2 regions of the Verrucosispora sp. WMMA2121 genome follow, and region 2 is predicted to be linked to the other one. Evidence: riboswitches for the same ligand, from Rfam matches in the RefSeq annotation. Region 2 holds a riboswitch; the other holds the start of a gene.
The links. A riboswitch is a leader RNA that binds a small molecule or an ion and turns the genes downstream of it on or off. The one in region 2 is predicted to bind cyclic di-AMP.
Positions count from the first base shown of each region.

Region 1 (7,120 bases), on a different contig from region 2:
ACCTCGGGCCAGGCCACCCGCATGATCAACGCCTGGAACTCCTACCGCGCGGCGTAGCGCGAGCGTCGCACCGCGTACCGCGGGTGCCGGCTCCGTCGGACGGGGCCGGCACCTGCGCGTGTGGGTCAGGCGGCGCGGCGGTGATGCCGCCCGGAGTGGGCCGGCACCGGGCGCGTGGCCTGGGGTGTGGCGCCCGCCGGGTCGAGCCAGACCTGGACCGCCGGATGCGACGCCAGCTCGCTCGGCCCAGCCACCGACTGCTCCCGTCGAGCCAACATCGCCACGTCGACGGTGAACTCGAACAGGCGCCAGTCGGCGTGCGGGGCGGCCCGCGCCGCGAACGCCAGCCGGGCGACGGTGGCGTCGTCGGTGACGGGCCGGGCCCGCCCGGCCACGTACGCCTCGTCGTCGCTCTCCTCCGGCGGGAACGAGTGCAGCGCGTAACGACCGTCGCGTTCCAGGTCGCGCCGCTTCGGTGAGTCGATGACGAAGCAGTAGAGACCGTCGTCGGTGATCACCGGGGAGACCGGGTGCACCCGGGGTCCGCCGTCGGCGCGGACCGTGGCCAGGTAGCCGAAGCCCGGGCCGTACTGCTGCATGAGAAGGCGGATCCCGTTGGCGAGTCGAGGCTCGTCAGCGGCGAATTCGGACCAGGAAGCCATGCCGACATCCTATCGAACACACGTTCGAAGCGGGTAGTCCGACACGCGTGTCACATACCGGCAGCTATGGTGTGGCGATGCTGCTCTCCGACCGCGACCTGGTCTCCGAGATCAAGGCGGGCACCCTGGCGCTCGAACCGTTCGAGCCCACCCTGGTGCAGCCCTCCAGCATCGACGTACGTCTGGACAAACTCTTCCGGGTCTTCAACAACCACCTCTACACCCACATCGACCCGGCAACCCGGCAGGACGACCTCACCTCGGCCGTCGAGGTGCCCGACGGCCAGGCGTTCGTGCTGCACCCGGGCGAGTTCGTACTCGCCTCCACGCTCGAGGTCATCTCGCTGGGCGACCAGCTCGCCGGCCGCCTCGAAGGCAAGTCCAGCCTGGGACGACTCGGCCTGCTCACCCACTCCACCGCCGGCTTCATCGACCCCGGCTTCTCCGGTCACGTCACCCTGGAACTGTCCAACGTGGCAAACCTGCCGATCACCCTCTGGCCCGGGATGAAGATCGGGCAGCTCTGTATCTTCCGGCTCTCCTCACCGGCCGAGCACCCGTACGGCTCGGCCGTCTACGGTTCCCGCTACCAGGGTCAGCGCGGCCCGACGCCCAGTCGTGCCTGGCAGAGCTGGCGCACGTGGCCCACCCGCTGATACCGGCGATCCTCAGCCGGGCCGGCCGAAACTGTGCACCGGGCTGTTGTCCAGCCGCTTCATCTTGACCGGTTGACCCGCCCGGGAGGCGTGCACCACCCAGCCGCCGCCGACGTACATCCCGACATGGTGCAGGTCCCGGTAGTAGAAGACCAGGTCGCCGGGGCGCAGCGCGCCACGGCTTACCGACTTGGTGACCCGACGCTGCCGCGCCGCGTTGTGCGGCAGTGCGACACCGGCCCGCGACCAGGCGGCCAACATCAGCCCGGAACAGTCGTACGCATCGGGCCCCTCGGCGCCCCAGGAGTACGGCTTGCCGATCTGGGCGCAGGCGAAGGTGACCGCCTCGCCGGCCGCTCCGCCCGGGTAGCTGGCCGGGCAGGGCGCCGGCCGTAGCGGGCCACCACCACCCTTCCCGTACGCCCGCAGCCGGAGCCGCTGCAACCTGTCGATCTCGGCGTCGATTCGTCGCCGCCGCTCGGCGAGATCGGCCTCGGTGCGGGTCAGCTCGCCGATCGTGCGGTCCAGGCCGGCCTTGGTCTCGGCGAGTTCGTCGCGCAGTTCGCTCGCGTGCCGCACGTCCTGCTGCTGCACGCGGGCGTACCGGTCGAGCAGGCCGAGCTGCTCGACCACCTCGCCCGGCGACCGGCTACCGAGCAGCGTGTTGACGAAGCGGACCTGTTCGCCCTTGTACGCGCGGGCAGCGAGCTTGCCGACCCGGTCCATGGCCTCGGCCACCTGGCGTTGCAGCGGTGCCATCCTGGCGGCCAGCGCGTCCGCCTCCCGCCGCTTGCCGGCCAGGTCCTGCCGGGTCGCGTTGTGCTGCTCGATGACGGGTTCGAGCCGATTCCAGTCCTCGTCGATCTGGCGCTCGATGTCGGCGACCGTGGGCTCGGCCCGGGCCTCCGTCGTGCCGCCGACCAGCATCACGGCGGTCGCGGCCAGGCCAGCGATGATGCAGCGGTACCAGCTGGAACGCGGCGAGTCCGTCGATCGGCCGGGCATTGCCGGCGGCGACGACGGTGGCCGCGGGGCATGGTCTGCCACCGGGCTCAGCACTCCTTCTTCCGCTACCGCCTACCGGGTTAGCTGACGGGTTCGGGCGGGAAGGGGCGCCCTACCGTGACCGGCACGGATTCACCCCGGGTACCTGGTTCCCCGGCTCGCTGACGAGCGATTCGGCGGTGTCGGACCGTTACCGCCCGGGCTGGGCGGACCTGCCAGCGGCCGACGATTGCCCAGCGTAGGGACGATCGGCGTCGATACGCAACAGATCCACACCGTCACTGTGGGTGCTTACATCCGACAGTGGCGAGGGCCCCCGTCGACTTGACCGGGGGCCCTCGGGCGTTCCTGCGCGACCGCTCAGCGGACGCGGTGGCGGCTCAGCCGGGTCGGCGGAAACCGGCGACCGGCATGGTCGTGATGGGCGAGACGTTCACCGGCTTGCCGGCGCGAGCCGCGTGCACCATCTGGTTGTTGCCCAGGTACAACCCGACGTGACTCACGTCGCTGCGGAAGAAGACCAGATCGCCGGGACGGGCGTCGGCGCGGGAGACGGCCTTGCCCTCGTTCCACTGGGCACCGGTGAAGTGGGTGAGGTAGATGCCCGCGGCCTTGTACGCGTACTGGGTCAGACCCGAGCAGTCGAACGAGTTCGGGCCGGTGGCGCCCCAGACGTACGGCTTGCCGACCTGGGCGCACGCGGTCCGGATGGCCGTGCGGGCGGCGTCGCTGACCACACCGTTGATGGTCGGGCAGTTGGTGGTCTTCACCGTGGTCACCGGCAGCGACCTCTCCAGCCGCTTGATCTCGGCGTCGATCTGCTTCTTCTTCGCCGCCAGCTGCTTCTGCTTCGCCTCCTGGTCGGCGATCAGGGCGTCGAGCTTGGCCTTCTGGTCGTCGTACTTCTTGCGGATCTTCATGACGCCTTCGAGCTCGCGGCGCTCCTGCGAGGCGAGCCGGTCGAGGAAGGCCATCTGCTCGCCGAGCTCGTTCGGCTTCGAGTTGAGCAGGACGACACCGATCTCCTTGGACGGGCCGGTCATGTAGTAGCGGGAGGCGAGGTCGGCCACCCGGTTCATCGCCAGCTCGGTCTCCAGGGCCAGCGGCTGGATCTTCTTCTCCAGGCTCTTCGACTTCTGCTTGTTGACCCGCAGCTGGGAGCGCACCTTGTTGTACTGCTCGATGGTGGGCTCCAGCTTCTGCCACTGCTTGTCGATCTGGGCCTCGATCTCGTCGACCGAGGGCTCGGCGTACGCGGGGGCGGCGAGCAGGCCGGCACCGACCGCGGCGGCGGCTACCAGGACGACCAGCCCGCGGGCGGCCCTACGCAGGCCACCCGGACGGGATCGTCCCGGCGCACGACGATGGAGGGGCATGGTTGCCACCGGCAGCGTCTCCTTTGCAACCGACCACCGGGCGTCCCGCGAGAGGTAAGTGGCGGGATCCGACGACCCATGGCGGTCGGTGCCCCACATTAGGGAACGGTAGGTGGGGAATCAAGGCGACCAACGGCTCATTCACCTTTGCGCGACGGTACGCACACTAAGGGTGTCGGCCGATTCGTTATAGTCACGTACGCCAATACAAAACCGGGCGGGGCGGCACTGGATAGGGGTGCCGCCCCGCCCGGTGCGTCCGGGCCGGTCAGCCGGCCACCGGCGTGGTCTCCTCGGCGCCGCCGACCTGCTCGGGCTTGACCGAGCGGAGCAGAACGCTGGCCACGTCGATGACCTCGACCTGTTCTCCGGCACCCTTGCCGTTCACCCCGTCGGTGAGCATCGTCGAACAGAACGGACAACCGACGGCGACCGTCCTCGCCCCGGTGGACATGGCCTCCTCGACCCGGTCCACGTTGATCCGCTTGCCGATGCGCTCCTCCATCCACATGCGGGCACCACCCGCACCGCAGCAGAAGGAGCGCTCGCTGTTACGCGGCATCTCGGTCAGCTCACCCTCGATCGCGCTGCCCAGCACCTCGCGCGGCGGGCTGAATACCCGGTTGTGCCGGCCCAGGTAACACGGGTCGTGGTAGGTGACGCCGCCGTCGACCGGCTGCACCGGGGTGAGCTTGCCGGTGGCGACCAGGTGGGCCAGCAACTGGGTGTGGTGCACCACCTCGAACTCGCCGCCCAGCTGGCCGTACTCGTTGCCCAGGGTGTTGAAGCAGTGCGGGCACGTTGCGACGATCTTGCGCTTGGCCTTCTCCCGGCCCTCGAACGCTTCGTTCAGGGTCTCGACGTTCTGCTGGGCCAGCATCTGGAAGACGAACTCGTTGCCGATCCGGCGGGCCGGGTCACCGGAGCAGGTCTCCCCCTCGCCGAGGATGGCGAACGAGACGCCGGCCTCGTTGAGCAGGGTCGCGACGGCCCGGGTGGTCTTCTTCGCCCGGTCCTCGAACGCACCGGCACAGCCCACCCAGAACAGGTACTCGAAGTCCTCGACCTCGCCGACCCGGGGCACCTCGAAGTCGAGGCCCTTGGTCCAGTCCTCCCGGGTGTTCTGCGGCGCGCCCCACGGGTTGCCCTTGTTCTCCAGGTTGCGCAGCATCACGCCGGCCTCGGAGGGGAAGCTGGACTCGATGAGCACCTGGTAGCGGCGCATGTCGACGATGTGGTCGACGTGCTCGATGTCGACCGGGCACTGTTCGACGCAGGCACCGCAGGTGGTGCAGGACCAGAGCACGTCGGGGTCGATGACGCCGCCGGACTCGGCGTCGCCGATCAGCGGCTTCTCCGCCTCGGCGAGAGCCAGCACGTCGAGGTGGGCGAGCTGCGCGGCAGTGGCCTTCTCCTCACCGGTGAGGTCCTTGCCACCACCGGCCAGCAGGTAGGGCGCCTTGGCGTACGCGTGGTCACGCAGACTGAGCACCAGCAGCTTCGGCGACAGCGGCTTTCCGGTGTTCCACGCCGGGCACTGCGACTGGCAGCGACCGCACTCGGTACAGGTGCTGAAGTCCAGCAGCCCCTTCCAGGTGAACTGCTCGACCTGGGCGACGCCGAATTGGTCCTTCTCCGGGTCGGCCTCCTCGAAGTCGAGCGGCTTGCCGTCGCTCATCATCGGCCGCAGCGCGCCGAGGCCGGAGCCGGCCGCACCCGGCTTGCGCTTGAAGAAGATGTTGGGGAAGGCGAGGAAACGGTGCCAGGCGACACCCATCGTCACGTTCAGGGAGATCACGATGACCCAGACCATCGAGATCGAGATCTTGATGAGCGCGGCGACGCTGACACCGGACTCCCAGCCCGGCAGCAGGGCACCGACCGCGTGACTGAGCGGGGTGGCCCAGGTGGGGTACTCGAAGTGGTCGGTGGCCACCTTGAAGCCGCGGATCAGAAAACCCATGACCAGTACGGCGAGGACGACCGCCTCGACGAAGTAGCCCTGCCACATGGTGGAGCCGGTGAACCGCGACCGGCGTCCCGCCCGGTTCGGCCGGTTCGCCACCCGGATCGCGATCAGGACCCCGATGCCGACCACGCCCAGAATGCCGATCCACTCGGTGACCAGCCCGTAGAGCGTCCAGGAACCGATGAGCGGCAGCCCGCCGGTCGGCGACACCACCTCGAAGTACGCCTCAAGCACCAGCAGCGACAGCACGATGAAGCCGACCATCACGAACCAGTGCGCCGCGCCCACCACGCTCCAGCGGAGCATCCGGGTGTGCCCGGCTGTCTCGGCCAGCATGGTCCTGGTGCGGCTGACCTTGTCGCCGGAACGGGTCGGATCGGGCTGACCCAGCCGGATGACGGCCACCATCTTCGAGACCGCGCGTACCGCAAGCCACACCGCAACGGCGGTGATGGCGGCCGCGAGGATCGTGGTGACGATCTGGACGCTGCCCATCGAGTTGGCCTCCCGGTCTGCTGCCTGTCGAGCGGCTCGGCGACCGGGGCGTCGGTGCGATCGGTCGACCCAACGCCGCCGCACCTCAACCTGATCGGTCGATGACCTCGCTCCGCTCGGTCATGCAGTGCAGCCTACGCGCAAGGTTACCCAGCAGTAACGTGAGTCATCTCGCACTCCGGGCCACGCTGCCCTGCGCACACCTTAGGAGGCCGGCGGCACCGCCGCTCGGGCGGGCCGCCGGTGGTGGTGCCGGGCAGTCACGGCTTCGAGCTGCGGGTCAGCGCCAGCGGGAGAGCACGATCAGGGAGGCGACCATCGCGCCGAACCCGACCGCCAGGTTCCAGTACCCCAGCTCCATGACCGGGTACTCCTGCTCGGAGAGGTAGTAGACCACCAGCCAGCCGATGCCGAAGACGATCAGCGACACCGCCAGAACCGGCAGCCACACCGGGCTGGGCTTGTTGGTTGCCGCGGTCGTCGCCGTCGGGCGGACGTCCGTGGGCGGGGTGTACACCTTCTTCTTGCGGACCTGAGACTTGGGCACGGCGCTCTCCAGAGGGGTTACGACCTCGTCCGGCCTGACAACCGGGCGCGAGGGCGACGGTCCATGGCCAATAATGTTCGACAGCTAGCGTAGTCCGGAAGACCCGTCCGATCCACGAATGAGGTGAGACCGGTACCGGGCAGCATTGGAAATCGGACTCAGGACGACCGGCGCCGCGCCCCACACCGGGTAGCGTCGGAGCGGAAGAGCAGGGGGACTGGCCCGTGGAGTACACGTCCGGCGCAGCGTCGTGGCAGAAGGCGCTGCGACGACTCGTCGCCGGGTTGCTGCCTCGGCGGCCACGTCAGCGCCGCCCGTTCTGGTCGGTCGGTGTGCCGCTGATCGCCCTGGCCGCGGGCCTGCTGTTCACCACGACGGCCACCACGGCGGGCGGCACCGCCCTGCGGGAG
Region 1 covers NZ_JAPZBH010000006.1:2,288,141-2,295,260, forward strand. Annotated here, with positions in the region: gene O7605_RS19430 (zinc metalloprotease) at 1-57, shown strand, start outside; gene O7605_RS19435 (pyridoxamine 5'-phosphate oxidase family protein) at 126-662, opposite strand; gene dcd (dCTP deaminase) at 740-1,318, shown strand; gene O7605_RS19445 (NlpC/P60 family protein) at 1,331-2,365, opposite strand; cyclic di-AMP (ydaO/yuaA leader) riboswitch at 2,378-2,512, opposite strand; gene O7605_RS19450 (C40 family peptidase) at 2,704-3,699, opposite strand; gene O7605_RS19455 ((Fe-S)-binding protein) at 3,968-6,163, opposite strand; gene O7605_RS19460 (cell division protein CrgA) at 6,444-6,710, opposite strand; gene O7605_RS19465 (DUF881 domain-containing protein) at 6,935-7,120, shown strand, end outside.
Region 1: linked by a shared signal. The riboswitch ahead of O7605_RS19445 (NlpC/P60 family protein) and the one ahead of O7605_RS02205 (coiled-coil domain-containing protein) in region 2 are both predicted to bind cyclic di-AMP.

Region 2 (7,120 bases):
GCCCGGCCGTCGGCGAGCAGTTCCTCGTGACTGATCTTGAGGAAGAAGACCCCGCTGTCCAGGACGGCCGTCAGATGCTCGCCGCAGAGGTCCACCACCACTCGGCCGCCGTTGGCGCCGAGATCGGCGGCAAAGCGCCGGTAGAGGTCGGCGGGGACCAGGGACGGATGGTTCGGCCCGCTCAACACGCTCACCGGAGCGCGCAGGCCCTCGCCGAGCGCGAGGTTGTACAACTCGTCCAGCTCGTGCCGGCTCAGCGGTTGGCCGATCACGTCGACGACCTCCCGACGGGTACCTTCGCGGCGGTCATGCACGTATCCGCCGGTGCCGCCGGAGTCGCGGGCCACCACCTTGAGATCGACTCCCTCGCTGACCAGCAACGGCTCCAGCACCTGCCCGACCTCGCCGCCGAGTGCCGCGCAGAGCACCACCTCCACGCCGAGGGACAGCACCATCCTGGCCTGCCACACCCCCTGCCCGCCCGGGTGCAGGTGCAGCTCCGGCGCGTCGCTCGGCTGGTCGATGGTGACGGTCAGCAGGGGGGTCGGCGCGAAGATCATGACGCGGCCGCTCACGAACGCACTCCGTCGTCCGTACCGTCGCCGGGCCTGGCGATTCGCTCGTCCATGGGCGTTCCTCCCGCTAGCGGACAAATACCGCTTCCTGGTACGACGGTATCCAACGAGACGCGTCGACGCGTGCCGAAGGGACGGTGCCCCGCCGGCCGACCGGAAAACGCAACGCCGGGTGAACCGCTCGTGAAGAGCGGTTCACCCGGCGCGACGAGGAGGTCAGTACACCGACAGGTGGACGTGGTTGGTGTGGTCGCTGGACGGGTCGCCGCGGGCACCGCTGTACGACTTCCAGCCGCTGCTGGGCAACCAGATCTGCCTGTACCAGATCACGTAGAGCACCGCGAGCCGGTCGGCGTTGTTGACGAAGTACGCCGCCAGGTTGTTGCCGTACGAGCGGTCACCGCCGGTCGCGTCCCCGCCGAAGCCGTTCTTCTGGGCCGCGAAGTCGCAGGCCCGACCCTTCGGGTGCTCGCCCGAGCCGCCGGAGCGGTAGCAGGAGACGTACCGGGTGAAGCCGGCCGACTTGGCCTGCTTCAACGCGTGCAGGGTGCGTGGGGTGATGCAGCCGTTGGCCGGGGTGGGGTCGTTGACGCTGCACGACTCCGAGGGCCACGACCCGTCGGAGTTGCGCGGAGCCGGCTTGGCGGTGGGGCTCGACCCGCCGCTACGCGACGGTGACCGGGCGGCCCGTTCGGCAGCCCTGGCCCGCTCGGCCGCCTCGTCCCGCTCGATGGCCACGGTCAACGCCCGCTCGGCCTGGTCCTTGCGCTTGGCCATCACGGCCACCTGCTTGCGCTGCTCCTGGATTTCCGCGTCCAGGGCCTGCTTGGTGGCGCTGACCTCGTCCCGGGCGGTCTGGAGTTCCCGCAGCGCGCGGTCCTCGTTCGCGGCCACCGCGTCCAGCGCCGCCGCCCGATCCATGAAACCGGCCGGTGACCCGCTGTTGAGCAGCGCCGAAGCGGCACCCAGCCGTCCGGTGCGGTACGCCTGCGCGGCAATCTCGGCGACGTTGGTACCGCGCTCGGCGACCTGGCTCTCGGTCGTCTTGAGCCGTTCGGCCAGCTTCTTCTGCCGCTTCACCGAGCGGTCGAGCGCGGTCTTGGCGTCGAGGTAGCCCTTGCTGGCAGCCTCCAGCTGGGCCCGTAGTGCCGGGGTGCCACCCTCGTCGTCCACATCTCCCGGTGCCGCCGCCCGCAACCCCTGCGGCGCGGCGGTCGCTGGGGAGAAGGGAGCCAGCGCGACGCCGAGGGTGAGGGCGAGCGCGGCGGCGATCAGGGCCGCCGTACGGGCGGCCGGTCTTACCGTTGCCACTGCTGGCATGCACATGTCCTTCCGTCAGCCGCCGACCGGGTTAGCTGACGGGTTCGGGACGGAAGATCCCTACCGCTGGCGCGGATACACCCCAGGAACATGGTTCCCCGGTTCGCCCTGGCGGGCGATTAGGCGGCGGCCGCCGCCGGCACCGGTGGGTGCCGCCTGGCGATGGCCGGGTCAGAGCCTACCGGTGCGCACGTGACCGGTGCAGCTGCTGTTACTGCTGGTGTTCGGTTGTTGACTAGTGAACCAGAGCAAATCGGACAACAACCTACTTTTCCCCGATTGGCCTGGTCACCACCGCACCGCCCCGCAACCCCCGGGGTCGGTGCGCGGCTCGACCTGGAGGGTCGCGTGCTCGATCTGGAAGTCCTCGTGCAGCGCCGAACGGGCCGCCGCCAGGACGGTGCCGACATCGGCGTCCGGCCTGACGGTCAGGTGTGCGGAGGCGACCTCCATGCCGGAGGTCAACGTCCAGACGTGCAGGTCGTGGACGCCGGCCACGCCCGGCACCGCGGCCAGCCGGTCGTGCACGGCGGTGACCTGCAGGTGTTCCGGTGCGGCCTGGACCAGGATGCGTACCGCCGCCCGGCCCAGGCGCCAGGTCCGGGGCAGGATGAACACGGCGATCGCGACCGCCACCACCGGATCGGCCCACCACCACTCGGTCACCGCGATCAGCAGGGCGGCCGCGATCACCCCCAGTGAGCCCAGCAGGTCCGCCAGCACCTCCAGGTAGGCCCCCCGCAGGTTGATGCTCTCCCGCGCGCCCGGACGCAACAGTGCGAACGCGGCGAGGTTGGCGAGCAGGCCGAGCGCCGCCACCACCAGAACCGGGCCGGCGAGCACCTCGGGCGGATCCCCGAAGCGACGTACCGCCTCGACCAGCACGTACACCGCGACGCCCGAGAGCAGTACCGCGTTGGCCAGGGCCGCGAGCACCTCCAGCCGGTAGAGCCCGAAGGTGCGTTGCGGATCGGTGTCGGCCCGCCGGGTGGCGGCCACGGCCGCGAGGGCCATCCCGATGCCCAGCACATCGGTGAACATGTGTCCGGCGTCGGAGAGCAGGGCCAGCGAACCGGTCCGCAACGCGGTGACCGCCTCGATCACCGTCAGCGCACCGAGCAGGGCGAACGCTGCCCACAGCCGGCCGGAGTGGCGGCGCGCGGCGGTCGACACCGCAGCGTGGTGGTGGTCATGGCCGGCGCCCACCCAGACACCTTCCGTCGTCCGGCGAGCCGGGGACGGACCTATGCCAACATCGCTATGAGTGCAACCGTCCGGCCTCGCGATCGCTACCCGGTCGGGTCCACGGTGGTCAGCCGCTGGGTGGCCCGGGACAGCGCGACGTAGAGAGTACGGACACCGGACCCGGGCTCCGCCCGGATCTCCGCCGGGGCGACCAGCACCACCCCGTCGTACTCCATGCCCTTGGCCTCCAGGCTGGTCACCACCTGCAACCGATCGCCGCCACGCGCCCCCAGCCAGGCCGCGACCCGGTCCCGTCGGGGCACCGGGGTGATCACCCCGACGGTGCCCTCCACCTCGCCGAGCAGGGCGCTGGCGGCCGTCACGACGGTCGCCTCCAGATCGGGGGCCGGCACCACGAGCCGCACCGGATCGATCCCGGTGGAGCGGACCGCGGTGGGCAGCGCGAGATCGGGGTACGCCCGCCGGATCTCGGCCGCCGCCACCGCGAAGATCTCGGCCGAGTTCCGGTAGTTCGTGGTGAGGGTGAAGCGGTGCCGACGACGGCGACCCAGCGCCTGGTCACGGGCCCGGGCCAACTCCTGCGGATCCCCCGTCCACGCGGTCTGCGCCGGGTCGCCCACCACCGTCCAGGACGCCAACCGGCCGCGCCGGCCCACCATCCGCCACTGCATCGGTGAGACGTCCTGGGACTCGTCGACCACCAGGTGGGCGTAGTCGCGGTAGTCCTCCGGGCGCTCCCGAGCGGCCTGCCGGGCGGCCCGCTGCCGGTCCGCGAACGTGCTCAGCTCGCGTACCCCACCGGCCAGCTGGAACGGGTCCCGCTTCGGGCGGGCGGCGCGCATCGGCTTGCCGAGCAGCGCGTCCAGCTCGTCCAGCAGCGCGACGTCGGCGACGGTCAGACCGTCCGTGGCCAACCCCTGGTACGCCGAGCCGAGCAGCCGGATCTCGGCACCCGAGAGCAGTCCCGCGCCGTACCGGCGCAACCGCTGCGGATCGGCCAACCAGGCGAGCACGTGCCGCGGGTGCAGCCGGGGCCACCACGCCTTCAGGAAGTCGCGGAAATCGGTCCGGTCGATCAGCTCGTCCTCGAAGGCACGCTGCTCGGGCAGCCCGGCGATGCCCAGCCGGCGGGCCTGCGCCCAGAGCGCGGCGAGCACGCCGTCGAAGCCGGCCCGACGCACCTCGTTGCGGCGGGCGCCACGGGGCAGCGCGCGGTCCCGGATGGCGTCCAGCTCGGCCCGCTCCAGCCGCAGCAGCGTGCCCCGATACAGCAGGCGCAGCTCGGGCGGGGCGTCGGGCACCGCGTCCCGGGCGGCCCGGTCCAGCACCCGGCGCATCCGCAGTGAACCCTTGACCGCCGCCACCTCGGGCGGGTCGGTGCGGGTGGCCACCACCCCGGGGAACAGGGTGCCCAGCGAGTGCAGGGTGGCGGTGTCCTCACCGAGCGACGGCAGCACCGAGGCGATGTACTCGACGAAGACGGAAGAGGGGCCGATCACCAGGATGCCGCCCCCGGCGTACCGGCTGCGGTCGGTGTAGAGCAGGTACGCCGCGCGATGCAGCGCCACCGCCGTCTTGCCGGTGCCCGGGCCACCGGAGACGATCGTGACTCCCGAGCCGGGGGAGCGGATCGCCTCGTCCTGCTCGCGCTGGATGGTGGCCACGATGTCCCGCATGCCGCGTCCGGTGGTCCGGGACAGCGTGGCCAGCAGCGCGCCGTCGCCGACCACCGGCATGTCCGGTGGGGCGGCGTCCGGGTCGAGCAGGTCGTCCTCGATCCGGGTGACCCGCTCGCGGCTGGACTGGATCGTGCGGCGCCGGACGACGCCGAGCGGCTCGGCCGGCGTCGCCTGGTAGAAGGCGGCGGCGGCCGGGGCCCGCCAGTCCACCACCAGAGTGGTGGCGTCCTCGTCGCGGATACCGAGTCGCCCGACGTACAGGGTCTGCCCGTCCCGCAGGTCGAGGCGGCCGAAGACCAGCCCCTCGTACTCGGCGTCGAGCAGGTGACGTCGCTGCGCGGCGTGGAAGACCATCGCGTCCCGCTCGACGAGCGCACCGAAGTTGCCGACCCGGGCGAGCCGGTAGCCCTCCCGCTCCGCGCGGACGGCGGATCGGCGCAGCTCGGCCAGTCGCGCGTACACCCGGTCGAGATGCCGTTGCTCGGCGGCGATCTCCTGATCCAGGGTGCTCTGGTCCACCGCTCGCTCTCCTCGTGACGCCGCCCGACCAACCGCACGAGATTACGCCCCGCGTCCGACCTGGCCGGAGGGGCACCTTGGCCGAGGTCGTCGGCGGTCAGCCGGAGACGCGCCGTCCGGCCGGGAGATCATCGAGAACCCGGCGCAACACGCCGGCCAGGGCGGCGTTCACCTCCTCGGGCCGCTCCATCATCAGCATGTGTCCGGCACCGGGGCAGACGGTCAGGTCGGTGGCCGGCAGCGCGGCGGCGATCGACTCCGCGCACGGCGGCGGGGTGAGCCGGTCCCGGTCACCGACCAGTGCCGCGGCCGGCAGGTGAGCCAGCGCGGTGAGCGTGTCCAGCCGGTGCTGGGTGCCGATGGAGGCCCGGAACCCGCCGATCGACCGCAGCGAGGCGCGGGCGACGGCCGAGGTGACCAGCCGGATGTCCGTGGGGTCGCAGCGGTCCCCGAAGAGCATCCACCGGATGCTCGGGCGCAGCGCCCGCAGCAGCGCCCGGGGCGGTCGCCAGGCACCGCAGCGGGCGAGGACTCCCGCGCCGGTGGTCTCGGCCAGCCGGATGATCCGGGCGATCCGGGGAGAAAGGCCGTAGACGGTGTGGGTGTGGCCCTCGGCCGTGGTGGAGACGAAGACCAGACCGGCGGTACGCCGGGAGAAGTGGTCCGGGTGGCGGTGTGCGTACTCCATGATCGTCATGCCGCCCATCGAGTGGCCGACCAGCACCACCGGGCCGGTGGGCGCCACCGTGTCCAGCACCGCGGCCAGGTCGTCACCGAGCTGGGCCAGGGTGGCCGTGGGTAGGGCCATGCAGCTGGACCGGCCGTGCCCACGCGCGTCGTAGGTGACCACCCGGACCGAGCCGAACGTCTCGCGGATGGCGGCCAGCTGCCGGTGCCAACTGCGTCCGTCCAGGGTCCAGCCGTGCAGCAGCACGGCGGTCACCTCGGCGTCGGTCGGGCCGGTGGTCTCCACGTGCAGGCGTACGTCGTCGCCCAGCCGTACCTCGGTCGGCTCCGGCATTGCCACCTCCCCACGGCGCACGGTTGCGTAACACCGGGGATACCCGGTGGTAACACCGGCTACCCGTCATGACAACACGCCAACCGGGGTGTTGAGAAGATCTCGTCGATCGGCTCCGCCGGGGCGACGACGCGGCCAGGCTGAGAGGCATGGCAACCAGGAGTGGCACACCCGCCGGCTCCGCGCTCGCTGGCCAGGCCCGCGGAGGCACGCCGCGCGCGGCCCTGGCCGAGCTGCTCGCCGGCAACCGGCGGTTCGTCAGCGGGCAACCGGTGCACGGCCACGACGTCACCGCGGCGGCCGCGACCGCCTCGGGCGACCAGCAGCCGTACGCCGTGGTGCTGGGCTGCATCGACTCGCGGGTGCCGTTGGAGGCGATCTTCGACCAGACCTTCGGATCGATCTGCGTCATCCGCACCGGGGCGCAGGTGCTGGACCGGGCGGTGCTGGGCTCGATCGAGTACGTGGTCGAGGTGTTGGGCGTGCCGCTGGTGATGGTGCTGGGTCACGAGCGGTGCGGCGCGGTGCAGGCGACCATCGACTCCCTGCGCACCGGTCGGCGTCCGGCCGGCGCGCTCGCCCATCTGGTCGACCGGATCGTGCCGGCGGTCACCGAGGTGGGGTTGGACGAGAAGAACCTGCTACCGCTCGCCGTCCGCCGGCACGTGGTCCGTACCGTGGCCGCGCTGCGCGCCGACCCGAGGCTGACGCCGCCGGTCGCCGCCGGCCGGCTCGCCGTCACCGGAGCCGTCTACGACCTCGCCACCGGCGAGGTGGCCCTGCTGGACCCGCCGGAACGG
Region 2 covers NZ_JAPZBH010000004.1:344,460-351,579, reverse strand. Annotated here, with positions in the region: gene O7605_RS02210 (1-phosphofructokinase family hexose kinase) at 1-575, opposite strand, end outside; gene O7605_RS02205 (coiled-coil domain-containing protein) at 792-1,895, opposite strand; cyclic di-AMP (ydaO/yuaA leader) riboswitch at 1,900-2,031, opposite strand; gene O7605_RS02200 (cation diffusion facilitator family transporter) at 2,184-3,101, opposite strand; gene O7605_RS02195 (HelD family protein) at 3,185-5,299, opposite strand; gene O7605_RS02190 (alpha/beta fold hydrolase) at 5,397-6,320, opposite strand; gene O7605_RS02185 (carbonic anhydrase) at 6,470-7,120, shown strand, end outside.